Regions from separate parts of the Bradyrhizobium sp. CCBAU 25338 genome, predicted to be linked through region 2. Evidence: predicted binding sites of a transcription regulator. Region 2 holds the regulator's gene; the other holds the start of a gene.
The links. Region 2 encodes HrcA, which represses chaperone genes, less so after heat shock. Its sites were predicted from a motif close to GTTAGCACTCNCNNNNNGNGAGTGCTAAC; they were not measured.

Region 1 (14,772 bases), on a different contig from region 2:
CGTGGCACGCGCTATGGCGGCGGCACGGAAACGCTGGCGGTGGCTGTGAAGGTCGAGCAGACCGGCCGCAGCGGGCAGTCGCAATCGCAGTCCCAGCGGCAGAGCTAGATGCTGCCGGACGAGCGCATGCGCCGTGCTACAATCGCAGGATCAGATCAGACCAGCGAGGTAGCCCATGGCGACTGTAAAACTGCTTTCGGATGACGAACTCTCCGCCGACGCGCGCGCCGTTTTCGACGACATCCGAATGGTGCGGAAGTCGGATTTCGTCAACAATTTCTGGCGGGCGCTGGCGCATGATCCGAAGACGCTGCGGCGGACCTGGAACAGCATCAAGGAAGTGATGGCTCCGGGTGCGCTCGACCCCAAGACCAAGGAAATGCTCTACGTCGCGGTTTCGATCGCCCATGGCTGCAGCTACTGCATCCATTCGCACACGGCCGCCGCACGGGCCAAGGGCATGACCGAGGCCGAATATGGCGAGTTGCTCGCCATCGTCGGCATGGCTGCGGAGACAAACCGGCTGGTCACGGGGCTTGGCGTGCCGGTCGACGAGGCGTTTCTCGTCGATGCAGTGGATTGAGCGACAAGAGCTGACTGTCATTCCGGGGCGCGCGCAGCGCGGGCCCGGAATGACAGCCTTCCCCCGCGGGAATCGGGGGTTTCATGGCTCCCTGAAATTGGCTAGTAATTCCGCGCAAACGCGTTCGGGGACTGGAAATGACCTATTGTTGCGGAATCCTGGTTCGGGACGGTCTGGTGATGATCGCCGACACCCGCACCAATGCCGGCCTCGACAACGTCTCGACCTTCCGCAAGCTGCACATCTTCTCCAAGCCCGGCGAGCGCATCATGGCGATCGCCAGCGCCGGCAACCTCGCCATCAGCCAATCGGTGCTCTCCACCCTGACCGAAGGCCTGGAAGACCCCAACACGGGCGAAATCGAGACGCTGATGAACGCGCCGACCATGTTCCAGGCCGCCCAGCGCATCGGCCGGGCGATCCGGGCGGTGCATGCCACCGAGGGACCGGCACTGAAATCCGAGGACGTGTCCTTCGACGTCTCCTTCCTGTTCGGCGGCCAGATCAAGGGCGCGCGCATGCGTCTGTTCATGGTCTACACCGCCGGCAATTTCATCGAGTGCACCACCGACACGCCCTACCTGCAGATCGGGGAGCACAAATACGGCAAGCCGGTGCTCGACCGCGCCATGCATTACGACGTCGAGCTCTACGAGGCGCTGAAGACCGGCCTGATCTCGATGGACTCGACCATGCGCTCGAACCTCGGCGTCGGCCTGCCGATCGACGTGCTGGTGGTGCGCACGGACGCCTGCGAAGCCGATCTCAACCACCGCATCGAAGCGGGCGAACCTTATTTCCACGATTTGCGCTCGCGCTGGTCGGCGGCGTTGCGCGCCGCGCACCAGAACATTCCGCGCCCGCCCTACAAGAACGAAAAAGAACCCAAAACCTGACAGTTTGAGAAAAGGCAGGAAACGATGAGTGAAGCGAAAAAGATCGCATTGGTGACCGGCGCCGGCACCGGTGTCGGGCGCGCAACGTCGCTGGCGCTGATGAACACCGGCTTCACCGTGGTGCTCGCAGGGCGCCGGCTCGACATGCTCGAGGAGACGGCGAAGCTCGGCCCGGCGGGAAAAAGCCTCTGCGTCACCGCCGACATGACCAAGCCGGACTCCATCGCCGCGCTGTTCGACAAGGTGAAGGCGACCTACGGCCGGCTCGACGTGCTCTTCAACAATGCCGGCATGGGCGCCCCTGCCGTGAACTTCGAGGACCTCAGCCTCGAACAGTGGCAGGCGGTGGTGAACACCAACCTCACCGGCCCGTTCCTGTGCACCCAGCATGCCTTCCGCATCATGAAGGACCAGACCCCGCGCGGCGGCCGCATCATCAACAACGGCTCGATCTCGGCGCACGCGCCGCGGCCGTTCTCGGCGGCCTATACCTCGACCAAGCACGCCATCACCGGCCTGACCAAGGCCAGCAATCTCGACGGCCGCATGTACGACATCGCGGTCGGCCAGGTCGACATCGGCAATGCCGCGACCCCGATGACCGACCGCATGGTCAACGGCCCCGGCGTCCTGCAGCCCGACGGCACCACCAAGCACGAGCCGCGCATGGACGCGAAAGCGGTCGGCGATGCCGTCGCCTACATGGCCAGCCTGCCGCTCGATGCCAACGTGCTGACCATGACGGTGATGGCGACCAAGATGCCGTTCGTCGGACGGGGCTAGCCGCTCACGCGCTGCAGGCGTTCGCGCAGAAACCGACGCAACGCCTGCTCCGCCGCTTCCGTCGGGACCGCGGCATCAAATACAATGAGCTTGACGTCCACCAGAGGATACTCGTCGCTGCGAAACGCGAGGGCGGCTATCGCGCCGAGCGGAACTCGAACGACGGCGTCCTCGCCGCGCCGTGTGGCTTGCATTTCGCCGAGCTCCTTTCGGGAATCGAACCAGAAGAACCTGGTCATCTCCCGCAGCGTGATGTCGCGCCGCGCGATGTGAACCTGCGGATTGCGGCTGCTCGAGCTTAACCCGTATTCGTCAGGCAACGGTACCACGACAAACGACGTCGCGCCGTCGGGCATTGCAGGACCCATGAAGACTCCGACCTCGTGATAAGGAACGTCGACGCGATATCCGGCAACGGCGATATCGGGCGTGGGCAGGATGTGCAGTGCACGCAGAGCGGGGCGTACCTGGTTGTTCATGAGCTTGAGGCCTGCGTGGCCGAATATGCCGGGGCTGTAGAACCACGCGACGGCACAGGCCGCTGCCAACGCCCCAATCTTCAAACTATGGCGAGGGTTACGTTCTTGGCGACGCACGCGATGGGCAAGCCATAGCTGCACGGTGAGCGCCGCAATCGCACTGAGGCAAGCACCGGCGACGGGCAGCCAGCGCGGCACGGCACTGGCGGGATGACCGAGCGGCAGCTGATACGCGAAGCGAATGGCAAGATAGCCACCGAACGCGATCGTTAGCCAGACATATGCGCCGACCAGATTTGCCTGGAATTCGCGACGTGTATCCGCAGCCCACCACGGAAGCCCAAGCAAGTAGCGGCTGGCAAGGGTGAGCAGCAGCGCCAGGATGAGGCCACAGCCGATCAGTACGATCGTGTTTATCGCGAACAACAGCCGTGCGCCGTTAAACTCCACACCGATCGACATCGCTGCTCTGATCGCAACTCCGGCGATGACGCGGGGCACTTCCCCCACGGCAACCACCAGCCAGTCGATCGCTAGCGACGAGGCCGCAAAGCTCGCCACCGCCAGGACAATCAGATCGTACCAGGGAAGGATCGACCGGCGCGCAAGATCGGAGAAGATAAAGCCCGCCAGCGCTCCTCCCGCACCAAGCTTCATGGTCAGGAGGAAGTATCCGTCGGGAAGGTTTGCAATGCGCAGATAAATGATAGAGCCGTACGCGGCATATATCGCACATGCGAGCGGCACGGCCACCCACAGCCACATCGGCACTTCGAACTGGCGCGGGCCGATCCGGATCATGCCGGGATGATAGCAAAGCGCGCTTAATCCGCGGTCAATGACAGCGGAAAAAGCCCGTGGCGGCGTTAGCAATCCGGAAACGGTGTCGCCGCCGGTCGTCCCCTACTCCAGGCGCTCCACCTTTCGCAGCGTCGGAAATAGCTTCATCCAGAGCAGCGCGATCGCGATCTGTTGGCTGCTCTGGCGTCGTCCCCTGGGTCACCCTAATCGGTTTGGGCCCTGATCTCGCCGCCCCGCGTGGCTGAGGCGGACCTGCTTGTCAACAGCAGGACGCCCTCTGCCGCTTGCCGGCATTGCCTTTGCAGCGCCTGCCCGGCCATAATCATTGGGGGTTTGGGAACATCATGCTGCGGCTGCAATCGGCACTGGGCATTTTCGCATTGCTGCTGATCGCCTGGGCGCTCAGTGAAAATCGTCGCGCGGTATCGCTGCGCCAGGCGGCGATCGGCCTCGCCGCGACCTTCGTCACCGCGGTCCTGCTGCTGAAGCTGCCGGTCGTCGCGCATGCGTTCGGTGCCATCAACGACGCGGTCGGCGCGATCTCGGCGGCCTCCCGCGCCGGCTCCGCCTTCGTGTTCGGCTATATCGGCGGCGGCGCCCTGCCATTCGATCTGAAGGTGCCCGGTGCCGATTTCATCCTGGCGTTCCAGGCGCTGCCGATCGTGCTGGTCATGAGCGTGCTGACGACGCTGCTGTTCTATTGGCACGTGCTGCCACCGATCGTGCGCGGCCTGGCCTGGCTGCTCGAGCGCACGCTCGGCGTCGGCGGCGCGGTCGGACTGTCGACCGCCGCCAATGTCTTCCTCGGCATGGTCGAGGCACCGCTGTTCGTGCGGCCGTATCTGGCACAGATGACCCGCAGCGAGTTGTTCCTGGTGATGACCGGCGGCATGGCCGGCATCGCCGGCACGGTGCTGGTGCTCTATGCGACGCTGCTTGCTCCCCTCATCCCCGACGCCGCCGCGCATTTCGTCATCGCCTCGGTGCTGGGCGCGCCGGCCGCGATCCTGGTCAGCCTGATCATGCTGCCCGAGACCTCCGACAAGCGCACCGGCGGCGCGCTGGAGGATCCGGAGATGAATGTATCCGGCACGATGGACGCGATCGTGAAGGGCACCACTGCCGGCCTCGAATTGTTGCTCAACATCGTCGCCATGCTGCTGGTGCTGGTGGCGCTGGTCTATCTCGTCAACGCCATGCTCGGCCTCCTGCCGAACATTGGCGGCGCCGCGATCTCGCTCCAGCGCCTGCTTGGCCTCGTCATGGCGCCGGTGTGCTGGCTGATGGGATTGCCGTGGGATCAGGCGATCACCGCCGGCAGCCTGATGGGCACCAAGACCGTGCTCAACGAATTGATCGCCTATGTCGACTTCTCGAAGCTGCCACCCGGCGCGCTCGACTCGCGCTCGCGCCTGATCATGCTCTACGCGATGTGCGGCTTCGCCAATTTCGCCAGCCTCGGCATCATGATCGGCGGCCTCGGCGTCATGGCGCCGGAGCGGCGCGAGGAGATCAACGCACTGGGCCTGAAGTCGATCGTATCGGGGACGCTCACGACGTGTCTGATGGGAGCGGTGGTGGGGGTCATCGCGTGACACCCGTGGTGATGCCCGTAGCCCGGATGGAGCGCCGCGCAATCCCGGAAAATGCGTCCGCCGAATACGCAGCATCTCCCGGGCTAGTCGACTAGGCCGTGTACCTATAAACTCGGTGGCGTCATGTGACTGATGACACGTCCCCTTTGCTCCTATGGCGACCACGTTCGTGCCGCAGCGCAACGTGTCGCGATGGGCCAAAGCCGGACGTCACGATCACCGACCAAAATTGGAAATCACTGCCGAGAGGATGACAGCGGCGATGAATGGTGGTGAGCAATCACCCATCGACCGTCGCGTTTGACAACCACGAAGGTAAATCGAGATGGGCGGGGAGTATCGTTTTCCGCGGCTCGGGCAAAATTGTAGAAACCTGTCCCCACCACGGATGTCTCGCTCAGGATGATCATTCGTCGCTCGACGATCACATTCTTTCGACCACTGCCTGGCAATTCCTGGAAGTATTTCCGTATGCCCTCTGTACCCTCGGAAATCACAGGGCTGGTCGTTCCTAGCAGGACTGCATCGGGAGCATATAGGCCGACGAGCGCGTCGCGGTCATTTGCAGTGTAAGTAGCCGACCATTTGTCAATTACCGCATTGGCCTCTTCTGCGGGTCCCGCAAGCGCATCTGAAGCAAATGCCCCGGCCCAAAGATACATCGCGACCGTAATTGTCCTTTTCATCGTTCCCCCAATTTGGATATCGAGTTTACAATAGCGGAGATGGTTAGCTGCGACGCACAAATCTAGCATCCCGCGCCTAGCCCACAAGAAGGAAGAACGACACTGTCGTCCACAATGGACGACAGTTCAGCGGAGATGGTCGGCTGGCCTATGTCCGCCTCTACCTCGTAAGCGTCCAACCGAGGCCTGCCTGGGAGCGTTGTGTCCGGCCAGCCCCCTGTGATTCAAGCTACCAAACTGGGAGCTCGAATCATGCGCTATGAACTCGCCGATCATGAATGGATCGCCATCAAGCCTATGCTGCCCAACAAGCCGCGTGGCGTTCCTCGGGTGAACGACCGACGTGTCCTTAATGGCATCTTCTGGGTCCTGCGATCAGGAGCTCCCTGGCGTGATCTTCCCGGGATGTTTGCTACAATCGCTTCGTCCGTTGGCGGCGGGCTGGTGTCTGGGGCCGTATCATAGACGCACTTGCCGCTGCCCATCATGCAGCTGTCCAGATGATCGACACCTCTATTGTCCGCGTGCATCAGCATGGGGCCTGTATCACAAAGAACCAGCGCCAATCGATGGGAAGGTCACGCGGCGGTCTGACGAGAAAATCCACGCGGTGGTCGATAGCAATGGTCTGCCGTACGGCTTGCGTTGAGCCCCGGCGAGGCGCACGACGTTCGACTTGCCGGAAAACTGCTCTCTCATCTGAAGTCGGGGTCAATGTTGCTTGCCGACCGTGGCCACGATGCCGATTGGATCAGAGAGCTTGCGATGAAGAAAGGCGCTTGGGCAAACATCCCGCCGAAAAGCAATCGCAGCGGTCCGATCTGCTTCAGTCCGTACCTCTATCGCGCTCGCAGCCAGGTCGAACGGTTCTTCAACAGGATCAAGCAATGCCGCCGGGTGGCTACACGCTACGACAGACTTGCAGGAAACTACCTTGCCTTCGTCCAGCTCGCATCTATCCGCCTCTGGCTGGCCGCGCGTTATGAGTCCGCGCCCTAGTCTGGCCAGCCGACTTTGGTGTCTCGCTATCCAGATTGGCTCGCGTCCGTTTGGATGGCTTCCGACCGAAGCGTCGCCCTGATCGCGGCAACTAATTGACCTTCTGCACTCTTTCGATTCGAATCCTGCCAAATAATTGTGAGCATGTGGTTGGTGTCGAAATGCGTCTTCTTTTGATCCCACATCGACTTTTCACAAGTATATATAACTGGCCGACTGAGTCCTTCCGCAAAACCGGCATCCCAATACGCGCCGAGATTCGCGTGGCTCAAATCCGCAACAATAAAGCGCGAAGATACACTTGGTGCTTGCCAAGCCAGAGCACCAGATTGTTAGTGGCTTCGATTGGATTGGGAAGCCTATCGAGCGACCAGTAGCTTTCTAGGTCATAAGTCTGAATCGGCTTAACGTCGAAGCCCTGCGAATCTTGCGCTCGGCGAAGCGCGTGGCTCATCTTGGACCTCCGAATCATATCGCTGCCGAGCTTTTCGGGTAGTTCAAGCTGTGCTGAACGCGTAAGGACGAACGTGCCGCATCGACGACACTTATATTGGGTCTTGCTTCCTGCACTCGACGCAGCCGCATCAGCTGTGCCACATACAATGCAATCATTCCCTTGTGGCGGAATCATATAGCGCTCCATTCGACACGCACAAATCGGGCCGCAACACAAAGAGTGAAATGGATTCCAGGCTCGCACTACCCGCGCCCCGGAATGACATCAAGCCTTCAGCTCCACCGTCTTGAACTCCGCCGGCAGGATCACCTCCAGCAGCTCCACGTCGTCCGAATAGTCCAGGATCATGTGCCTGATCTTCGGCGGCTGGGTCCAGGCGCTGCCTTGCTTCATCAGGGTCTCGCCCTGCCCGTCCATATAGGTCTTCACCCAGCCCTTGAGCACGTAGACCATCTGGAATTCGACGTCGTGATAGTGGAGCTTCGACACTTCCGAGGGATTGCACGGACCCTGCAGCCGGATCACGTGCGCCTGCGCGAGGCCATGGGTCGCGTCGGCGATGCCGAGATCGCGGTACTTGGCATAGGCACGCAGGCCGTCGGCCTTGAAGTCTTCCTCGCGGTGATGGCTGACGACGATACGCTGCTTCGGCCGCACGGGCTTCTTCGGAGCGACGGTGCGCGCCTTCGCCTTCACCGCCTTGCGCGCCGAGGATCGCGCCGCTGCCTTCACGTCGCTCCGCTTCTTCACCGCGGTCTTCGTTGCGGGTCTTGATGCCTTTTGCTTGGCCATTGTCTGCCTCCCTGATCCGGGCCGCGCCCGCCTGACGGGAACAACCCGAAGGCAGATTACCCAGTCTTGGGCGAGGCAGCAATTGCGGGGCTTGGTGCAATGAGCTCGACGAACCCAACCGGTCGTAGCTTGTCCCAAGCTGTCGTGGCGAGCGGCCATCGTCTCGTATTCATTCTCTCGCTGAATTAGTCTCGCCGGGAGATCTGGGGGAATTGATTCATGGGCAGCAGCGTCGGTCAGCGTGCATTTCAAAATGCCCGGCTTCAGAAACGGCAAAAAGCCGAAGTGCTGCCATTGCTCGGGCACGCACTCGAGTTGCACAAGAAGGGACTTCTCTCCGAAGCCCGAGCCGCCTATCGACAACTCCTGCAGATCGCGCCCAATCAATTCATCGCGCTGCATATGCTCGGCGTTCTGGAGTCTGATGCCAAGAACTATCAGCAGGCTGAAATTCTGCTGAGCCGGGCGGTTGCCGTGGATCCACGATCTGCCGAAGCTCACATGGGCCTGGGCGTCGCGCTCAACGGGCTGAAACGCCACGATGAGGCCCGAGTAAGCTATCGAAAGGCACTCGCCTTAAAGCCCAACTACGCCCTGGCCCTGTCCAATCTCGGCAACGCTAACGCGGCGCTTGATCTGCACCTCGAAGCGCTCGAGAGCTACGATCGGGCGCTCGCAATGGACGGAAACCTCGCCGAAGCCCACAACGGCCGGGGCTCTGCGCTCTGCCGCCTGCGCAACTATGACGAGGCTCTTGCAAGCCTGAACCGCGCGCTCTCGATCAAGCCCGACTATGCCGCGGCGCTGGCGAACCGCGCCGTCGCATTGCGGGAGCTTCAGCGATTTGACGAGGCCATGGCGGATTGCAATCGGGCAATCGCCCTGGCGCCCGACGACGTGAACGGATGGCTCTGGCGCGCCAATGTCTTGCTCCAGACCCAGCAAATTGCCCCGGCAATGGCCGATTGCGAGAGGGCTCTCGCGATCGCTCCCGATTCCGCTCAAGCTCACCTGGTGCTGGGCCTTTGTCTCGCCGGACTTGGCCGGGTCGACGAAGCGCTCGTCAGTTTCGACAGAGCCCTTGACATCCAGCCTGACCTCCAGAGCGCGATCTCCAGCAAGATATTCACGCTCGATTTCGTGGCGGACGCCAGCGTCGAACAGCATCAGCAAGCGCGGCAAATCTGGTGGGAACGGATCGGAGCGAAGATCGCTGCAGAGATGGCGGCGCCCCACGACAACAACCGCGATCCGGATCGCCGTCTGGTGCTTGGCTATGTCTCGTCGGATTTCAACGCGCATTCGGCTGCGTTCATCTTCAAGCCCGTGCTGCAACACCATGACCGCGCGCAGTTCGAGATCGTGTGCTACTCCTGCTCGTCGAAAGCGGATGCGACGACGAGCGAATTTCAGGGGATCGCCGACCGCTGGCGTGACGCCTCGCAATGGACCGACGATCGCCTCGCCGCTCAGATTCGCGCCGATCGCGTCGATATCCTGATCGACCTGTCCGGCCACACCAGAGGAAACCGCCTCGGCGTGTTTGCGCGCAAGCCGGCACCGATCCAGGTGCACGGCTGGGGCCACGGCACCGGCACCGGGCTGCCGACGATCGATTATCTGTTCTCGGATCCGGTCGCGATTCCTGCCGCGGTTCGGCATTTGTTTGCGGAGACCGTTGTCGACCTGCCATGCTTCGTGACGCTGGCGCCGCTGCCGGCCGGGATTGCGCGGGCGCAGGCGCCAGCGCTCTCGAACGGCTTCGTCACGTTCGGTGTCTTCAACCGCATCAGCAAGATTTCGGACGAGGCTGCGGAAGTCTGGTCCAGGATTCTCGAGCGGGTCCCTGGCTCGCGACTGCTGATCAAGGATGTTGCTCTGGACGATCGACTGGTCCGCGACAAGCTGCTGGCGCGATTTGCGGCTTGTCGATTGCCGGCCGAACGCGTCGATCTGCTCGGAGCCACCTTGCGGAGCGAACATCTGGCATCGTTCAATCGCGTCGACATTGCGCTCGACCCGTTCCCACAGAACGGCGGCGTCAGCACATTGGAAGCCCTGCAGATGGGGGTGCCCGTGGTGGCGAAGCTCGGGAGCAGTCTGCCCAGCCGGGCCGCCAGCGCCATCCTCACCGCGCTTGGCTTGCCGGACTGGGTGGCGGACAGCGATGAGGCATATGTCGAGATCGCAGTCGGCCGCGCGGCGCGGATCGGCGATCTCGATCGATTGCGCCGCGAACTGCCCGCACAGATCAACGCTGCGGCCGCCGGCAACCCCATCTCATATGCGCGCGCCGTAGACGACGCCTATCGCGCGATGTGGATACGCTATTGCAGCGGTGGCGCCTGATCTCTGGCTCAATGCAGCCGGAACACGCCATCCACGGCGCGCAGCTCGGCGGGCTTGATCAGCTTGGAATGCGCCACCGTGACCGAATGCAGGGGGCCGTCGAGCTTTTCCTGCCAGAACGCCAGGAAATCCTTCAGCGCCGGAAATTTCGGAAACATGTCGTAGTTCTGCCAGACGTAGGTCTGGAGCAGCGACGGATGATCCGGCATCCGATAGAGAATTTGTGCCGTCGTCAGCCCGTAACCCAGCATCTGTTTCCGGAAATCCTCGGAAACGCCCCCACTCCGCAGTCCCATGCCAAACCTCCTTTGCAGGAGCGCATTCAGGGGGTGGCTTGATCGGTGCCCCGGGAGCCACCCGGAAACGACGCGCTCACATCAGAGAAATGTGACGCAAACTGACAACCCATCTCAAGCCCAAAAGTTTAACAAGCTGTTGAAATTCAATGCGTTAGCAGCAGATACAGCTCCGTGCTAATACGGGCCCGGCGTCGGTTAACGATGGCAAAGAGATTCTGGCAGTCCGCGCTTTCGGGTGCTAATTTTTCTGCTAGAAGGCCTTGCCCCCGCAAAATTCCTGGCTTATCTCAGCCTCGCCTGTGCTAGCACTCGCGGGCAACGACTGCTAACAATCTTAAAATCCTCAACACGTGCAATTGCTTAGGAGGACTGCATGAAATTCCGTCCGCTTCACGACCGCGTCGTGGTCAAGCGCATCGACGCAGAAGAGAAGACCGCTGGCGGCATCATCATTCCCGACACTGCCAAGGAAAAGCCCTCCCAGGGCGAAGTCGTCGCCGTTGGCCCGGGTGGCCGCGACGAGTCCGGCAAGCTGATCCCGATCGACCTGAAGGTCGGCGACCGCGTGCTGTTCGGCAAGTGGTCCGGCACCGAGGTCAAGATCGACGGCCAGGACCTGCTGATCATGAAGGAGAGCGACGTGATGGGCGTTCTCGAGGTCAGCGAGTCCAAGAAGAAGGCGGCCTAAGAGCCCCCTCTCCCTCCAGTCAAATCATTCCAAGGAAAATTCCAGATGGCAGCCAAAGAAGTCAAATTCTCGGTCGATGCGCGCGACAAGATGCTGCGCGGCGTCGACATTCTCGCCAACGCGGTGAAGGTGACGCTCGGCCCGAAGGGCCGCAACGTCGTGCTCGACAAGTCGTTCGGCGCTCCCCGCATCACCAAGGACGGCGTCACCGTCGCCAAGGAGATCGAGCTCGAGGACAAGTTCGAGAACATGGGCGCCCAGATGGTGCGCGAAGTCGCCTCCAAGTCCGCTGATGCGGCCGGCGACGGCACCACCACCGCCACCGTGCTGGCCCAGGCGATCGTGCGCGAAGGCGCCAAGTCGGTCGCCGCCGGGATGAACCCGATGGACCTCAAGCGCGGCATCGACCTCGCGGTCGAGGCCGTCGTTGCGGACCTCCAGAAGAACTCCAAGAAGGTCACCTCCAACGACGAGATCGCCCAGGTCGGCACCATCTCGGCCAACGGCGACCAGGAGATCGGCAAGTTCCTCTCCGACGCCATGAAGAAGGTCGGCAACGAGGGTGTCATCACCGTCGAGGAAGCCAAGTCGCTCGAGACCGAGCTCGACGTCGTCGAGGGCATGCAGTTCGACCGCGGCTACATCTCGCCCTACTTCGTCACCAACGCCGACAAGATGCGCGTTGAGATGGACGACGCCTACATCCTCATCAACGAGAAGAAGCTCTCCTCGCTGAACGAGCTGCTGCCGCTGCTCGAAGCCGTGGTGCAGACCGGCAAGCCGCTGGTCATCGTCGCCGAGGACGTCGAAGGCGAAGCCCTCGCGACCCTGGTCGTGAACCGCCTGCGTGGCGGCCTGAAGGTCGCGGCCGTCAAGGCTCCGGGCTTCGGCGATCGCCGCAAGGCCATGCTGCAGGACATCGCGATCCTGACCGGCGGCCAGGCGATCTCGGAAGATCTCGGCATCAAGCTCGAGAACGTCACGCTCAACATGCTCGGTCGCGCCAAGAAGGTGATGATCGACAAGGAGAACACCACGATCGTCAACGGCGCCGGCAAGAAGGCCGACATCGAGGCGCGCGTGGCCCAGATCAAGGCGCAGATCGAGGAGACCACCTCGGACTACGACCGCGAGAAGCTCCAGGAGCGTCTCGCCAAGCTCGCGGGCGGCGTCGCAGTGATCCGCGTCGGCGGCGCGACCGAGGTCGAGGTGAAGGAGCGCAAGGATCGCGTTGATGACGCGATGCATGCGACCCGCGCGGCTGTCGAGGAAGGCATCGTCCCGGGCGGCGGCGTCGCCCTGCTCCGTGCCTCCGAGCAGCTCAAGGGTCTGCGCACCAAGAACGACGACCAGAAGACCGGCGTCGAGATCGTGCGCAAGGCGCTGTCGGCTCCTGCCCGCCAGATCGCGATCAACGCCGGTGAAGACGGCTCGGTGATCGTCGGCAAGATCCTGGAGAACAAGGCCTACAATTACGGCTTCGACTCCCAGACCGGCGAATACGCCGACCTCGTCAAGAAGGGCATCATCGACCCGACCAAGGTGGTCCGCACCGCGATCCAGAACGCAGCCTCGGTTGCCGCGCTCCTGATCACCACGGAAGCCATGGTCGCCGAGCTGCCCAAGAAGGGCGGCGCCGGTCCGGCGATGCCTCCGGGCGGCGGCATGGGCGGCATGGACTTCTGATCCAGCCTCTCAGGCAAAGTCGAGATATGCGAAACCCCGGCAGCGATGCCGGGGTTTTTGTTTTCAGGTGATACACGCTAAGATGATGGTGGATTCGTCATTCCGGGGCGGCGCGCAGCGCCGAGCCCGGAATCCATAACCACCGGCGGATGGAATGGCCTACTATGTCTACATCCTCGCAAGTAAGAAGCACGGCACGCTCTACATCGGCGTGACCAGCGATCTCGTTCGTCGGGTGTACGAACACAAGACCAAAGCCGTTCCCGGATTCACGACGAAGTACGACGTTTCGAAGCTCGTCTTGTTCGAGATATACGACGATGCAGTGACCGCCATCGCCCGCGAGAAAGAACTCAAGAAGTGGCGTCGCGACTGGAAGACGCGGCTGATCGAGGAGCAGAACCCAAACTGGGATGATCTTTATCCTGGGATAGCCAACTAAGGCCTGTGGTTATGGATTCCGGGCTCGCGCCCAAGTGGCCGCGCCCCGGAATGACGGGGCCTCACTCCACTTTCCCCAACCGCTCGAAGCGCGGCTCGCCGTCATCGTCGAGCGACCAGAGGATCCGCGTTACCTTGCCGACGAGATTGTCCATCGGGATGAAGCCCATCGCGGATGCCATGCGACTGTCGGTGGAATTGTCGCGATTGTCGCCGAGCACGAAGAAATGACCTGGTGGCACGGCGTAGACGCTGGTGTTGTCGAGGAAGCCATTGTCGGCGGCGCAGTCGTAGGTCACATAGCTCGCGCCGTTCGGCAGCGTCTCGCGCCAGCGCTTGACCTTCGCTTCGTCATCGCCTCCGCAGGCGGCGCCGGCTTGTGCCTCCTTCAGGGCGACGCGCGTCACCGGACGGTCGTTGAGGATGAGCCGGCCCTGCTGCATCTGGATGCGGTCGCCGGGCAGCCCGACCACGCGCTTGACGTAATCGACGGAGGTATCCCTTGGCGTTCGGAAAACGACCAGGTCGCCATACTCGGGCTCGGCGGCAAAGACGCGACCTGAGATCCAGGACGAAGCGAAGGGGAAGGAATAGCGGCCGTAGCCATAGGCATATTTCGCCGCGAAGACGTAGTCGCCGACCATCAGCGTCGGCGCCATCGAATTCGAGGGGATGTTGAACGGCTGATACAGGAAGTATCGAAACAGGAACGGCGGCGACCACAGCACCGGGATCAGCAGGATCAGGATGACGATCGCCTTCCATTCCCGCGATCGTGCCGAGGGACGGATCGTTTGCTCAAGAGTGGTCATGCAGCTGCCCTGTTCAAAGACGTAGTCGTCGCGAGATTACGCAACCTGCGCGCGCGTGCAATCCCCGGCGAACTTGCGAATTTGGTCGCACGTCGCGCGGCCCGCGTTCAATGCGAGGCCATGAACGTCGCCAGCGGTCAGCCGTGCGACAAATCCCTGAAGCAGTGACGTACCCAGTCGATCGTCACGCGGGTCGCAGGATCGCGCTTGAGGTGGTTCTGCACCAGGAGCCAGACGTCGCGACGCCTCGGCAGCAGCGTGGCGCGCAGGCTGCGGTCGGCGAGCAGCGGCCCGCAGCTGTGCTCGGGCAGCACGCCGATGGCCTGATGCGACTGGATCATGGTGCGGATGATGCGGACATTGTCGGTGACGCAGCGCACGTTCGTCAGCCGCTTGGCACGCAGGAACTGCTGCTCGGGGATCGCA
Region 2 (14,772 bases):
TTGCGACGTCGATCGGCTGTCGTCTTCGTCATCGCCTCATCCCCTCCTGCCCCAATTCCTGCCCCGGTCCCCAGGCCGCGCGTTCGTCTCAGTCGATGATGAAGCCGAAATCACCAGGCGCGCCGTTGATCGGATCGACCCGGCGCGCGATGCCATAGAGGCGGTTCATGCGGCCGAGCAGCGCCGTCTGCGCGTCCGAGGCCGGCGCGAAGCCGTCGTCGGGCCGCGACAATTCCTTCTGGGCGACCGCACGCACCACATAGGGCGTCACGATCACCATCAGCTCGGTCTCGTTGTTGACGAAGTCCCGGCTGCGGAACAGTGCGCCGATGATCGGCACCTGGTCGACGCCGGGCAGGCCGTTGATCGCCTGCTTGGTCTGCTGCTGGATCAGGCCGGCCATGGCCATCGAACCGCCCGAAGGGATTTCCAGCGTCGTCTCGGCGCGGCGGGTCTGGATCGAGGGAATGGTGATCGAGTTGTTCGTTGTCGCAGAGACCGCCTGCGTCAACGTGATCGAGTTCGTGTTCGACAGCTCCGAGACCTCGGTCATCACGCGCAGGCTGATGCGACCCTCGCTGAGCACGACCGGGGTGAAGTTCAGGGAGATGCCGAACTTCTTATAGGTGACCTGGGTGGCACAGGAGCGGGTAACCGGATCGCAGGTGTAGCCTGCGGGGATCGGGAACTCGCCGCCGGCAACGAACGTGGCGGATTCGCCGGAGATCGCGGTCAGGCTCGGCTCGGCCAGCGTTCGCATGACACCGGCACTTTCCATCGCCCGCATCGTGGCGCTGACGGTGGCGACTCCGTTGGAGAGGCCGGCGACGCCGAGCCCGTTGCTGCCGACGATCGGCCCGCCCGAGACCGGGAACGGGTTTGAATTGTTGAAATTCACCACGGCCGTGCCGGCGTTCAGGCTGGCGCTGAGATCGACGCCCAGCTGCTTGACGATGTCGCGGCGGACTTCGCCGACCACGACCTTGAGCATCACCTGGTCGCGGCCGCGTACGACGATGTTGTTGACGACCTTGTCCGGGCCGCCGACGAGTTTTGCGGCGACGTCGCCGGCCTGCTGGGCCTCGACCGGGCTCGACACCGAGCCGGTCAGCATCACGCTGTCGCCGACGCCTTCGATCTGCACGCCCGGCAAGGACTGGCGCAGCGCCGTGCGCATGCCGTTGAGATCGCGCTTCACGGCGATGTCGTAGGAAGCGACCTGCTGGCCGTCGGCGCTGAAGAACACGACGTTGGTCTGGCCGACCTGGCCGCCGATGATGTAGGCGCGCTGCGCCGAGCGGACCACCGCGTTGGCGATCTTGGGGTCGGCCACGAGCACGTCCTTGACCTCGCGCGGCAGGTCGATGACGACGGACTTGCCGACGCCGAGCGACAGGAATCGCGTCCTCGCCGGCGCCACCGTCGAGACCGGTGACACGCCGAGGTCCGGCGCTTGCATCGGCGCCTGGTCGCCAACAGGCGCATCCGCAGCGCTGACGACGTCAGAGGCCGCGAGCAGCCCCAGCATCAACATCGTCCCCGCCAGGAACGAGCGCGCGCGCTTCCCCCGAATGCGCAGGCTCGTCCGATCACCCCGGTAACTCATGCTATCCCCATCACTTCTGTGACGTCAGTTGTCGTGCCTGCACGCCGAAACGGATCACGTTCACGCCGCCCTGGCGCTTGACCGCCTGGTCCTCGGGCGTGCCGTCGACTGCGTTGGCATCGACGATGCTGCGCAGCGCGAGTGTCAGCGTGCCGCCCTGGCGTGCGGCCGAGAGCGTTGCGACCTGGTCGGGCCGGAGCTCGAGCGTGACGGTCTTGCCGATCACGGCGTTCTGGCCGTCCTTTTCCTTCGGCGCCTGGTCGATCGCGAGCACCCGGATGTTGATGAGAATGACCTCGGACAGGATGAGGTCGTTGCCGCCGGTCGGACCATCGTTGTTGCCGTCGGGATTCTTCAGGCGGCGGGTCAGGATGATGTCGACGCGGTCATTCGGAAGGATGAAGCCGCCGGCGCCCGTTTCGGCCGAAATCTCGGTGGAGACGGCGCGCATCCCGGACGGCAGGATCGCGGCCATGAAGCCGGAGCCTTCGGCCCTGACCAGCTTCTGCTCGCGGATCGGCTCGCCCTGCATCAACGGCACGCGTGCGATCGAGCCGGCGATCTGGGTCTGCGCGTCGGGCCTGCCGTCGCGGCGGATGAAGGCGCTGCTCGCAGTCGCGGCCGGCCAGGCCTGCCATTGCAGATCATCGGGCTTTACGGCCTGGCCGAGCTGGATATCGTTCTTCGCGACGAGCACCTCGACCGTCGGCAGCTTCTCGGCGACGGGAAGGACAGGCGCGGGGTTGTTGTCGAAGCCGCTCGCCAGATACGCAGCGACGCCGCCGGCGCCCAGTGCGATGACGAGAACGACAATGCGTGCGGTGTTCATGCGCCTCTACTCTTACGCGGGGCACTCGAACTGCACTTTGCGTGTTCCCCCGCGTCGATGAGTAGGGAGCAAAAGTATAAGGGGTGTTGCGAGGCCGAATGCGATGGCCGGCCGCGATGCTGGTTTTGGGCGGATGGTGAACGTGGCGTTATTCGATCGGCCAGCGGCTCCGTAGTTTCACGCAGTGCGTCCCCTGCGTTCGAACGAACGCGGGCGGCTTCATGGTGAATGGGTGGTTAGCGACGAGGATGGCGACGGCCTACCGGGATGCCAATGAGATCGCAGGGGCGCGCCACAGAATCGCTGTCGTCCCTGCAAACGCAGGGACCCATACCGCGTGATCGCTCGGTTGCGAAAAATAGAAGTACCAACGAGGAGTCTTCGCCAAACCACGCCCTGTAGCTACGGGTCCCGGATCGGCGCTCCGCTTCGCTGCGCTTGTCCGGGACGACGGCGGGGAGAGGTTGCAGGCCCCCCAACGCAATCATTGCAAAGCGCTACTTCTTCCGCTTCCGCTCGATCACGTCCCAGATCCTCGCCGCGACGTCGGGGCCGCCGAGCCGCGAGATGGCGCGGATGCCGGTCGGCGAGGTGACGTTGATCTCGGTGAGGTTGCCGTTGATGACGTCGATGCCGACGAACAGGAGGCCGCGCTCGCGCAGCGCCGGACCGACGGTGGCGCAGATCTCGCGCTCGCGCGGGGTGAGCTCGGTCTCCTGGGCCGCGCCGCCGCGCACCATGTTGGAGCGGAGGTCGTCGGCGGCCGGCACGCGGTTCACCGCGCCGGCGAACTCGCCGTCGACCAGGATGATGCGCTTGTCGCCGTGCTTCACCTCGGGGATGAATTGCTGGATCACCCAGGGCTCCCTGAACGTCACCGAGAACATGTCGAACAGCGAGCCAAAATTCATGTCCTGCGGCATCACGCGGAACACCGCCGCGCCGCCATGTCCGTGCAGCGGCTTCATGACGACGGCGCCGTACTTGTCGCGAAACGAGTTGATCTCATCGAGGTCGCGCGAGATCAGCGTCGGCGGCATCAGCTGCGGAAAATTCATCACGAACAGCTTCTCCGGCGCGTTGCGCACGGAGGCGGGATCGTTGACGACCAGCGTCTTCGGATGGATGCGCTCCAGGAAATGTGTCGAGGTGATGTAGGCGAGGTCGAACGGCGGGTCCTGGCGGAGCAGCACCACGTCAAAGCCGTTCAGCGCTTCGCGCCTGGGCTCGCCCAAGGTGAAGTGGTCGCCGGGCTCGTCGCGCACGGTCAGGAGCTGAACCGGCGCGACCAGCTCTCCACCGACCATCGAGAGCTTGTCGGGCGTGTAATAGGACAGGCCATGGCCGCGCTTCTGCGCTTCCAGAAGCAGCGCAAAGGTGGAATCGCCCTTGATGTTGATGCGGGCGATGGGATCCATCTGGACGGCGACATTGAGTTTCATGATCTGCCTTTCAGGTCGAGGCGTCGAATGCCGCCAACACATGGCGCGGAAGCGAGCGCGGCGCAATCAGCATGGCGTCGAATCGCAATTCGAATTCGGCATGCTCGGGATGCGCTACGAGCCAGCCTTGCGCGGCGTCGATGATGCGCTGCTGCTGGCGCGGCGTCACCGCGAAAGCGGCATCGTCCAGGCTCGCCCGCGCCTTGACCTCCACGAAAGCGATCAGGTTGCGGCGGCGCGCCACGATGTCGATCTCGCCATGCGGGGTGCGGTAGCGCTTGGCGAGGATGCGGTAGCCCTTGGCCATCAGATAGGCCGCGGCGCGGCTCTCCGCGGAAATGCCGGTGCGGAACGCGGCGACGCGCTCGGGCGAGGCAACCTTCGGTTCCCTGGGGATCTCAGTCTTCGCCATCGCCGCCCCGAAGATCCTTTGCGAGCGCGAGCGCGCGGGCATAGACCTCGCGGCGCGGCCGGCCCGACAGTGCGACCGCATGCGCCACGGCATCCTTGACGCTGTTTGCGGCAAGCTGCTCGCGCAAGAGCCCGTCCAGCGCTTCCGATGCCAGCACGTCGGCGTCCGCTGCGGGCGGGCCGATCACCAGAACGAACTCGCCGCGCGTCTCGGGCGCATCGGCTTGCCGCGCGAGCTCGGCGAGCGGCGCACGCCTGACCTCCTCGTGCAACTTCGTCAGCTCGCGGCAGACCGCGGCCTCGCGTTCGCCCATGATCTCGGCGAGATCGTCCAAGGTGGCCTGCATCCGGTTGCCCGACTCGAACATCACCAGCGTCGCGTCGATGCGCGCAAGCTCGGCCAGGCGTGCGCGGCGGGCCGCGGATTTCGCCGGCAGGAAACCCTCGAAGAAGAAGCGGTCGGTCGGCAGCGCGGCGACGGACAGAGCTGCCAGCACCGAGGACGGGCCGGGCAGCGCGTGCACCGGATGGCCGGCGGCGCAGACCTCGCGCACCAGCTTGAAGCCGGGATCGGAGATCAGCGGCGTACCGGCGTCCGACACCAGCGCGACCGAGCCGCCTTGCGCCAGCGCCTCCAGAATCTTTGGACGCGCCGCTTCCGCATTGTGCTCGTGATAGGGCTTGAGCTGCGCCGCAATCGCATAGCGTTCGGTCAGGCGGCGCGTGATGCGGGTGTCCTCGCAGGCGATGACGTCGACGCCGGCGAGCGTCTGAAGCGCCCGCAGGGTGATGTCGCCGAGATTGCCGATGGGTGTCGCGACCAGATAGAGGCCCGGCGCAGCCTTCGGCGCCGCGAGCCGATGGGCGTCGATGGAGAAACCGCGCGAGGCGGCGTCTTGAGCTTCAGGCGTATTTATCGGGGCCGGCTTTGCGCGCATAATGAAGCCAACTTAGGCACGATCCGCAGGGCTGGGAACCGGGTGGTCGAAAAAGTTCGCCCAAGATCGTGCCCAGGTGAGGGGGCGAGGAACGGACGGGAATGTGATCGGCCAGGATCACGTCGAGAGGGAATGAGGGCCATCGCGCCATATTCACGACGGAAACGCCGCCTTGATGCTGAATGAGCGACGGCGAACGGCTGCCGGGACGGGAGGGCGGTCGCGTTAAGCGGCTGTTATCCTTTTGTTTTGGTTAACCGTTTGCCGACAATATGCCTGAATCCGCGGCCTGTGTCGCGGAAGGAATGTCGTGACCGGCCGGCGACGGCGGGTCAGAAGAGAAGCTGCCATGGTGGGCCCGCGTCATCCAAAGTCTCTCGCTCCGGGATCCCGATCGTCGGGGGCCACCCGGCGCACTGCGCTCGGACTGTTGCTCGGTGCGCCCGTGCTGTCGGCCTGCGCCGGCGTGCAGCAAAGTCTCAGCCAGTTCTCCAACCCGTTCTCGAGCTCCGCGCCGCCGGCCCAGCCGGCAGGTCCCCCGCAACAGGCGACGACCGCCGGCACCGGCGGCGTGAAGGTCGGTCTGATCCTGCCGCTTTCGGCCGCCGGCAATGCCGGCCTTGCCGCGCAATCCATGCGCAACGCCGCCGAGATGGCGCTGGCCGAGTTCCAGAATCCGAACATCCAGCTCCTGATCAAGGACGACAATGGCAGCCCGCAAGGCGCACAAACCGGCGCGCAGCAGGCGGTCGACGAAGGCGCCGAGATCATCCTCGGGCCGCTGTTCGCGCAGTCGGTGCCGGCGGTGGCGCAGGTCGCGCGCACGCGCGGCATTTCCGTCATCGCCTTCTCGACCGATTCCAGCATCGCCGGACGCGGCGTCTATCTGCTCTCGTTCCTGCCGGAGTCGGACGTCAACCGCATCGTCGACTATTCCGCCAGCATCGGAAAGCGCTCCGTTGCCGTGCTGGTGCCCGACAACGCCTATGGCAATGTCGTCGAAGCGGCGGTGAAGGCGGCGGTGCCGCGGCGCGGCGGGCGCATCGTCGCCTTCGAGAAATACGGCGCCGATCGCGCCACGCCGGCTCGCACCGTGGCGCAGCAGCTCGGCAGCGCGGATGCGCTGTTCATTGCCGATGACGGCGATGCGGTGGTCTCAGTGGCGGATGCGATGACGGCCGCAGGCGCGAATCTGCGCAACATCCAGCTGCTCGGCACCGGCCTGTGGGACAATCCGCGCGTCTATGCCAGCGCCGCGCTGCAGGGCGGCCTCTACGCCGCGCCCGACCCGGCCGGCTTTCGCGCCTTCTCCGGCCGCTATCGCACCAAATATGGCGGCGAGCCGGTGCGCACGGCGACATTGGCCTACGACGCGGTCGCCCTCGTCGCCGCGCTGGCGCGCACGCAAGGTCCCACGCGCTTCTCGCCGGACGTGCTCACCAACCCTTCGGGCTTCGCCGGCATCGACGGCCTGTTCCGCTTCCGCGCAGACGGCACCAACGAGCGCGGGCTCGCGGTGATGAAGGTGACGCAGGGTGGCGGCGTTGCGGTCGCAGGCTCGCCGAAGAGTTTTGGGGCGTAGCTCAGGACGACGTGCCGTAGGGTGGGCAAAGCGAAGCGTGCCCACGCATTTTTGCGATCGAGAGAGATGGTGGGCACGACGCAAGTGCGCCTTTGCCCACCCTACAAGATCTCGCTACGCCGCCAGATCCGCGACCACCGCATCCAGCACCGGAAATCCGCTGCTGGTTACGCGCAGCCGTCCGGTCGCATCGACCGTGATCGCGCCTTCCTCGCGCAGCAGCGCGATGCGGCGGGGGTCGAGCGGGCGGCCGGAGAGGGCGGTGTAGCGCTCGGGGTCGATGCCCTCGGCAAGGCGCAATCCCATCAGCAGGAATTCGTCGGCGCGCTCCTCGCTGTTGAGGCGCTCGTCGGTGACGACGCCGTGGCCGTTGGTCTCGACGCGCAGCAGCCAGGCCTCGGGACGCTTCTCGGTGGCGGTGGCGTGGCGCACGCCGTCGATGTCGAGGCGGCCGTGCGCGCCGGGGCCGATGCCGGCATATTCCTCGCCGCGCCAGTACACCAGATTGTGCCGGCACTCGGCGCCGCGCCGGGCGTGATTGGAGATCTCGTAGGCGGGCAGACCCAGCTTGTCGCAGGTCTCCTGCGTGACGTCGTAGAGCGCGCGCGCGACCGCTTCGTCCGGCGTCTTCAATTTGCCGGCCTGGTGCAGGCCGAAGAACGGCGTGCCTTCCTCGATCGTCAATTGATAGAGCGACAGATGCTCGGCCGCTTCATCGATCGCAAGACGCAGTTCGTCGGCCCACATCGCCGGCGTCTGGTCGGGACGGGCGTAGATCAGGTCGAACGAATAGCGGTCGAACGAGCGGCGTGCGATGGCGACGGCATCGAGCGCCTCGCGCGCGCTGTGCATGCGGCCGAGCGCCTTCAGCGAGGCGTCGTCGAGCGCCTGCACGCCGAGCGAGACGCGGTTGACGCCGGCGGTACGATAGCCGGCGAAGCGCGTGGCCTCGACGCTGGTCGGGTTCGCTTCCAGCGTGACTTCGACGTCGCCTGCGACGGTCCAGTGCTTGCCGATCGCATCGAGCACGGCGCCAACCGTTGCGGGCTGCATCAAAGACGGCGTGCCGCCACCGAGGAAGATCGAGGTGACCTCACGCCCGGGCGCGCGCTCGGCGGTCGCAGCGATCTCGCGAGCAAAGGCCGCAGCGAAGCGCGCCTCGTCGATTGCGGCGTGGCGAACGTGGCTGTTGAAGTCGCAATAGGGACATTTCGACAGGCAGAACGGCCAGTGCACGTAGACGCCAAAGGCTTCGGATTCTTGTTTTGACGCGTTTTCCCGGCGCGAACCGGTGTCCACTTCGCTCGAAAACGCTCTAGCGCGGCTCAAGGCAGATCTCCGCCAGTTTCACGAAGGCGCGGGCGCGGTGCGACAGGCCGAGGCCAAGCGGCGGCAGGCCGTGCTTCTCGATGCTCTCCATCTCGCCGAAGGTGCGGTTGTGGCCGTCGGGCAGGAACATCGGGTCGTAGCCGAAGCCGGCATTCCCGCGCGGCGGCCAGACCAGCGTGCCGTCGACGCGCGCCTCGACCTGTTCGAGATGATCGTCGGGCCAGGCGACGCAGAGCGCCGAGACGAAGTGCGCTTTGCGCTTGTCCGGCGTGGAGGCGCCGCGCTCCTGCAACAGGCGCTCGATCTGCGCCATCGCCGCGTTGAAATCCTTGGAGGGGCCGGCCCAGCGCGCGCTGTAGATGCCTGGCGCGCCGTCGAGCGCGTCGACGACGATGCCGGAATCGTCGGCGAAGGCGGGTAGCCTTGCTGCTTGCGCCGCCGCGATCGCCTTGATGGCGGCGTTGCTGCGGAAATCGGTGCCGGTCTCGTCCGGCTCGGATAGGCCGAGCTCTCCTGCCGACACCGCCTCGATGCCGTACGGCGCAAGCAGCTCCCGCATCTCGGCGAGCTTGCCGGGATTATGGGTGGCGATGACGAGCCTGTCCGTGATTCGGCGGTGCATGGCCTATTGACTACGCCACAGCCAGTTTCTGCAAGTCCACCAGACGCGCGACGCCCTTGCGGGCCAGCGCCATCAGCGCCAGGAGCTCGGCTTCGGTGAACGGCTCGCGTTCCGCGGTGCCCTGCACCTCGATGATGCGGCCATCGCCGGTCATGACGAAATTGGCATCGGTCTCGGCCTCGGAATCCTCGGCGTAGTCGAGATCGAGCACCGGCGTGCCGTTGTAGATGCCGCAGGAGATCGCGGCGACGTTGTCGCGCAGCACGTTGGCCTTGACCATGTTGCGCGCCTTCATCCAGTTGACGCAATCGGCGAGCGCGACCCAGGCCCCCGTGATCGAGGCCGTGCGCGTGCCGCCGTCGGCCTGAAGCACGTCGCAATCGACCGTGATCTGGCGCTCGCCGAGCGCTTCGAGATTGATGATGGTGCGGAGCGAGCGGCCGATCAGGCGCTGGATCTCGACGGTGCGGCCGCTCTGCTTGCCGGCGGAGGCTTCGCGGCGGGTCCGTTCCGAGGTCGCGCGCGGCAGCATGCCGTATTCGGCGGTGACCCAGCCGCGGCCCTGGCCCTTCAGCCACGGCGGCAGGCGGTCCTCCAGCGTGGCGGTGACCAGCACGTGGGTGTCGCCGAATTTCACCAGGCAGGAACCTTCCGCATACTTCACCACGCCGCGCTCCAGCGTCACGGGGCGCAATTCGTCGGGCTCACGGCGGCTTGGCCGCATGGGAAATCCTCCAAAACTCACGGGAAAAGGCTGCTCGCGGTGCTTGTAGGTGCGGCGGGGATGGGCGGCAAGGCTTTTTCACCCCCTGATTTCGCGGCCGCAAACGCCACGCTTGTCAGAAGGGTCTGGGATAGACAAATTACGAGTATCTGAGAGGAGTTACCGTCTGTGGCCCATCACGATCCGATCCATCTGATCGCGCCGCGCGCAGGCCTCGCCCAGCTCAACGAGCGTTCCCGCGATATTTTTCGTCAAATTGTCGAAAGCTATCTCGCGACCGGCGAGCCTGTCGGCTCGCGCAACATTTCCCGCCTGATCGCCATGCCGCTGTCGCCGGCGTCGGTCCGTAACGTCATGTCCGATCTGGAACAGCTCGGCCTGATCTATGCCCCGCACACCTCGGCCGGCCGGTTGCCGACGGAACTCGGCCTGCGCTTCTTCGTCGATGCCCTGATGCAGGTCGGCGACCTCAATGAGGCCGAGCGGCAGTCGATCCAGAGCCAGCTCTCCTCGGTCGGCGAGGCGCAGTCGGTCGAGGCGGCGCTGGACCAGGCCTTGATGCGGCTCTCCGGCCTGACCCGGGCTGCCGCCGTGGTGTTGACGCCAAAATCCAATGCGCGGCTGAAGCACATCGAATTCGTCCGCCTGGAACCGGAGAAAGCGTTGGTCATCCTCGTCGGCGAGGACGGCCAGGTGGAAAACCGCGTGCTGGCGCTGCCGCCCGGGGTTCCCTCCTCTGCGCTCACCGAAGCCGGCAATTTCCTCAATGCGCGGATTCGCGGCCGCACGCTGGCCGAGGCGCGGCTCGAGCTCGAGACGGCACTTGGAGAGGCCCGTGCCGAGCTCGATCAGCTGACGCAGAAGGTGATCTCGGCCGGCATCGCCAGCTGGTCCGGCGGCGAAAACGAGGATCGCCAGCTGATCGTCCGCGGCCATGCCAATCTGCTTGAAGATCTGCATGCGCTGGAGGATCTGGAACGCGTTCGCCTGTTGTTCGACGATCTCGAGACCAAGCGCGGCGTGATCGACCTGCTCGGCCGCGCCGAGACCGCCGAGGGCGTGCGCATCTTCATCGGCAGCGAGAACAAGCTGTTCTCCCTGTCGGGGTCCTCCACCATCATCTCGCCCTATCGGGATGCCGCCGGCCACATCGTCGGCGTTCTCGGGGTGATCGGGCCGACGCGGCTGAATTATGCCCGCGTGATCACGACGGTGGACTACGCCGCCCGCATCGTCAGCCGCCTTCTGGGGGGCTGACCGGCGTTTCCGCCGATCACGGGCGCTTGATTTTCGCAAGCTTAGGCACGATATCCGGGCCAACAATCCCTGGAAACGAGTTCGAGATTAGAGCCGATGACCGATCGAGACCGGCAACCCGAAGACACGGCTGCAGCGACCGGCGAGCCCGTGGTGTCAAAGCCCTACATCATGCCCGACGATCCCGAGCCCGGCTCGGTCGAGACGGTGCAGAAGGAAGCCGCCGAGGCGCGCGACCGCATGCTGCGGACGCTGGCCGAGATGGAGAATCTGCGCAAGCGCACCACCAAGGAGGTCGCCGACGCCCGTCTCTACGGTATCACCGGCTTTGCCCGCGACGTGCTCGACATCGCCGACAATCTTCAGCGCGCGCTCGATGCCGTTCCGGCCGAAGCGCGTGCCGCGGCCGATCCCGGCCTGACCTCGCTGATCGAGGGCGTCGAGCTCACCGAGCGCTCGCTGCTCAACGCGCTGGAAAAGCACGGCGTGAAGAAATTCGATCCGCAGGGCCAGAAGTTCGACCCGAACTTCCAGCAGGCGATGTTCGAAGTGCCCGATGCGTCGGTGCCGTCGGGCACCGTGGTGCAGGTCGTGCAGGCCGGCTACACCATCGGCGAGCGCGTGCTGCGCCCGGCGCTGGTCGGTGTCGCCAAGGGCGGTGCGAAGGCAGCCCCCGCCGCCAACAACAATGAATCGAACGGCGCGCCGAACTGATCGATCCTCATGGTGAGGAGGCGCCAAGCGCCGTCTCGAACCATGTAGGCCCCGGCAGTTGCGGCTCGGCCTTCATCCTTCGAGGCGCGCGCGAACAAGCGCGCTCCTCGAGCGAAGGAGGGAGCGCATCTCGCTTGCGGATGCAAGCTATCCCTTCGGCTGGATGCCGTCGCGGACGGCGCGGAAGCGGGTGAAGGCGGGCAGCCACTGGTCGCGTGGGGCGCTGGCGATGATGCGCAATGATGCGCCGCCAGTTGAGAAGCGGATCCACTGCACCACGGTCACAGGGATCTTGTCCTTGCCGCTGACGCCATCGATCCGGGTCTCGAAACCCTGCTGGCCGTTGATGCGAATCGGCTCGGACATGGTGATGCGCGACTCGCGCACGCCGGGAATCTGGAGCGCCGCCTCCTGGGCGAAGCGGGCGCGGTCGTCGGCGGCTTGCGGGGTGGCGCCGATCACGCCGAGAATCATGAACGGCTTCGACTCGTAACCCGTGCTCTCATCGCCGTCGGCGAGGATGATGCTGCTGCCCGGCGCGAGCGTTCGGATGTCCTTGAAGTTGGCGAGATCGGTGATCTTGAACGGCATCAGCGCGATCTGCTCTTCAGCCGAGACCTGCCTGCGGGTGACGGCGCTCGCAAACATCTGCCGCACCGCTTCATCCGTGTAGATCTTGGTCGCATTCTCCGGGATCTGCACCGCGACATAGCCGGAGAAGCCGGCGCCGGGCACGATCATCGAATAGCGCTTCACCGGGGTATCGCCGGCCTTGCCGCTTTCGGTGGTGAAATAGGCGAGGCCTGCGGGGCTCTCGATCTTGTCTTGCGTGACGCCATTGGTCCCGGCGGGATTGGAATTGAAGGCGCTAACGACCTCGCCATAGGCCGCCGGCGGCAGTTCGGTGACCAGCACCTTGACGCTGCCATCCTCGCTCTCGAAGCCCGGAAAGGTCTTGGCCGTGCTGAGGCCGATCAACGGCACCATGCCGAGGCGCAAGCCAGGTGGGAAAACGGCGTCGGCGGCGAGGGCCGGAAACGCGGAGGCGGCGAGGAGGGCCAGCGCGGCGAGGGGGCGGATCAGCTTCATGGGCACTCTGATTGGTTCACATTGAGGCCGTTCGATGGTCGGCCGCCGGGCCGCTTTGTCGCGCGAAGCAGCTACGCCGGCTGTCCGGCCGGTTCGCCTTTTAGCGGGTTTGGCCTTGCCGCAACAGGGCCGGGCCTGTCGCGGCCAGCGGGGGCTTGCCGAGGCCCGAACCTGTTAATAATTCCTCACCCGCAAGGGCGGCGGAGCCCGGACATCATCTTTCAAAACCCGATGTTTTCGCGGCAGAAACGTAGCTTCGGTCCTTGCGGGCCCCTCCCCCCCTCCTATATGAGCCTCAATCATCGCAATATCGCGGATGTTTGATCTTAGGGGGTTTCGGTTCGGGTGCCTTCTGGGCCCAGCCAACCTGCCGCAAAAAGAAGGGTATCAGGACCATGGGAAAGGTCATTGGGATCGACCTCGGCACCACGAATTCGTGCGTCGCCGTGATGGATGGCAAGAACGCGAAAGTCATCGAGAATTCCGAAGGCATGCGCACGACGCCTTCGATCGTCGCCGTGACGGATGACGGCGAGCGCCTCGTCGGCCAGCCGGCCAAGCGCCAGGCCGTCACCAATCCCGAGCGCACCTTCTTCGCAGTGAAGCGCCTCATCGGCCGCCGCTACGACGACCCGATGGTCGAGAAGGACAAGAAGCTTGTCCCGTACAAGATCGTGAAAGCCTCCAACGGCGACGCCTGGGTCGAGGCCGACGGCCAGACCTACTCGCCCTCGCAGGTCTCGGCGTTCATCTTGCAGAAGATGAAGGAGACCGCGGAAGCCCATCTCGGTCAGAAGGTCGATCAGGCCGTCATCACCGTTCCCGCCTACTTCAACGACGCCCAGCGCCAGGCGACCAAGGACGCCGGCAAGATCGCGGGCCTCGAAGTGCTGCGCATCATCAACGAGCCGACCGCGGCCGCGCTCGCCTATGGCCTCGACAAGACCAAGGCCGGCACCATCGCCGTGTACGACCTCGGCGGCGGCACCTTCGATATCTCCATTCTCGAAATCGGCGACGGCGTGTTCGAGGTGAAGTCGACCAACGGCGACACCTTCCTCGGCGGCGAAGACTTCGACATGCGCCTCGTGGGCTATCTGGCCGACGAGTTCCAGAAGGAGCAGGGCATCAACCTGCGCAACGACAAGCTCGCGTTGCAGCGCCTGAAGGAAGCCGCTGAGAAGGCCAAGATCGAGCTGTCCTCGACGACGCAGACCGAGATCAACCTGCCGTTCATCACCGCGGACCAGACCGGCCCGAAGCATCTGACGATGAAGCTCACCCGCGCCAAGTTCGAGGCGCTGGTCGACGACCTCATCCAGAAGACGGTCGAGCCCTGCCGCAAGGCGCTGAAGGATGCCGGCGTTACCGCCGGTGAGATCGGCGAGGTCGTGCTGGTCGGCGGCATGTCGCGCATGCCGAAGGTCCAGGAAGTCGTGAAGCAGCTGTTCGGCAAGGAGCCGCACAAGGGCGTCAACCCGGACGAAGTCGTGGCGATCGGCGCCGCGATCCAGGCCGGCGTGCTCCAGGGCGACGTCAAGGACGTGCTGCTGCTCGACGTGACCCCGCTGTCGCTGGGCATCGAGACGCTGGGCGGCGTGTTCACCCGCATCATCGACCGCAACACCACGATCCCGACCAAGAAGAGCCAGGTGTTCTCGACGGCTGAAGACAATCAGAATGCCGTCACCATCCGGGTCTTCCAGGGCGAGCGTGAAATGGCGGCCGACAACAAGATGCTCGGCCAGTTCGACCTGATGGGCATCCCGCCGGCTCCGCGCGGCATGCCGCAGATCGAGGTGACCTTCGACATCGACGCGAACGGCATCGTCAACGTCTCGGCCAAGGACAAGGCCACGGGCAAGGAGCAGCAGATCCGCATCCAGGCCTCGGGTGGTCTGTCGGAAGCCGACATCGAGAAGATGGTCAAGGACGCCGAGGCCAATGCCGAGGCGGACAAGAAGCGCCGCGAGGCCGTGACCGCCAAGAACGAGGCCGACGGCCTGGTGCATTCGACCGAGAAGGCGCTGGCCGAGCACGGTTCGAAGGTCGCCGAGAGCGAGCGCCGCGCCATCGAGGATGCCGTCAGCGACCTCAAGGAAGCGCTGAAGGGCGACGATGCCGAGGCGATCAAGGCCAAGACGCAGACGCTGGCGCAGGCTTCGATGAAGCTCGGCGAGGCCATGTACAAGCAGCAGGCCGAGGCCGACGCCAAGAAGGATGCGGCCA

Region 1: the regulator HrcA is predicted to act here: its motif matches at 11,021-11,049, upstream of groES (co-chaperone GroES).

The regions. Positions count from the first base shown of each region.
Region 1 covers NZ_LFKY01000043.1:291,412-306,183, forward strand. The annotation lists gene ACM42_RS34980 (transglutaminase family protein) at 1-108, shown strand, start outside; gene ACM42_RS34985 (carboxymuconolactone decarboxylase family protein) at 176-583, shown strand; gene ACM42_RS34990 (proteasome-type protease) at 721-1,479, shown strand; gene ACM42_RS34995 (SDR family oxidoreductase) at 1,504-2,262, shown strand; gene ACM42_RS35000 (hypothetical protein) at 2,259-3,542, opposite strand; gene ACM42_RS35005 (NupC/NupG family nucleoside CNT transporter) at 3,887-5,137, shown strand; gene ACM42_RS35010 (SgcJ/EcaC family oxidoreductase) at 5,374-5,823, opposite strand; partial or broken gene ACM42_RS35015 (IS5 family transposase) at 6,076-6,822, shown strand; gene ACM42_RS35020 (hypothetical protein) at 7,091-7,276, opposite strand; gene ACM42_RS35025 (cupin domain-containing protein) at 7,544-8,071, opposite strand; gene ACM42_RS35030 (O-linked N-acetylglucosamine transferase, SPINDLY family protein) at 8,291-10,420, shown strand; gene ACM42_RS35035 (usg protein) at 10,429-10,716, opposite strand; gene groES (co-chaperone GroES) at 11,093-11,407, shown strand; gene groL (chaperonin GroEL) at 11,453-13,093, shown strand; gene ACM42_RS35050 (GIY-YIG nuclease family protein) at 13,248-13,535, shown strand; gene lepB (signal peptidase I) at 13,597-14,346, opposite strand; gene ACM42_RS35060 (LysR family transcriptional regulator) at 14,484-14,772, opposite strand, start outside.
Region 2 covers NZ_LFKY01000035.1:117,858-132,629, reverse strand. The annotation lists gene ACM42_RS15830 (CpaD family pilus assembly protein) at 1-32, opposite strand, end outside; gene ACM42_RS15825 (type II and III secretion system protein family protein) at 89-1,606, opposite strand; gene cpaB (Flp pilus assembly protein CpaB) at 1,617-2,435, opposite strand; gene gshB (glutathione synthase) at 2,933-3,877, opposite strand; gene ACM42_RS15810 (YraN family protein) at 3,888-4,289, opposite strand; gene rsmI (16S rRNA (cytidine(1402)-2'-O)-methyltransferase) at 4,276-5,226, opposite strand; gene ACM42_RS15800 (penicillin-binding protein activator) at 5,576-6,808, shown strand; gene hemW (radical SAM family heme chaperone HemW) at 6,923-8,107, opposite strand; gene rdgB (RdgB/HAM1 family non-canonical purine NTP pyrophosphatase) at 8,124-8,759, opposite strand; gene rph (ribonuclease PH) at 8,770-9,483, opposite strand; gene hrcA (heat-inducible transcriptional repressor HrcA) at 9,652-10,740, shown strand; gene grpE (nucleotide exchange factor GrpE) at 10,837-11,454, shown strand; gene ACM42_RS15770 (hypothetical protein) at 11,602-12,543, opposite strand; gene dnaK (molecular chaperone DnaK) at 12,939-14,772, shown strand, end outside.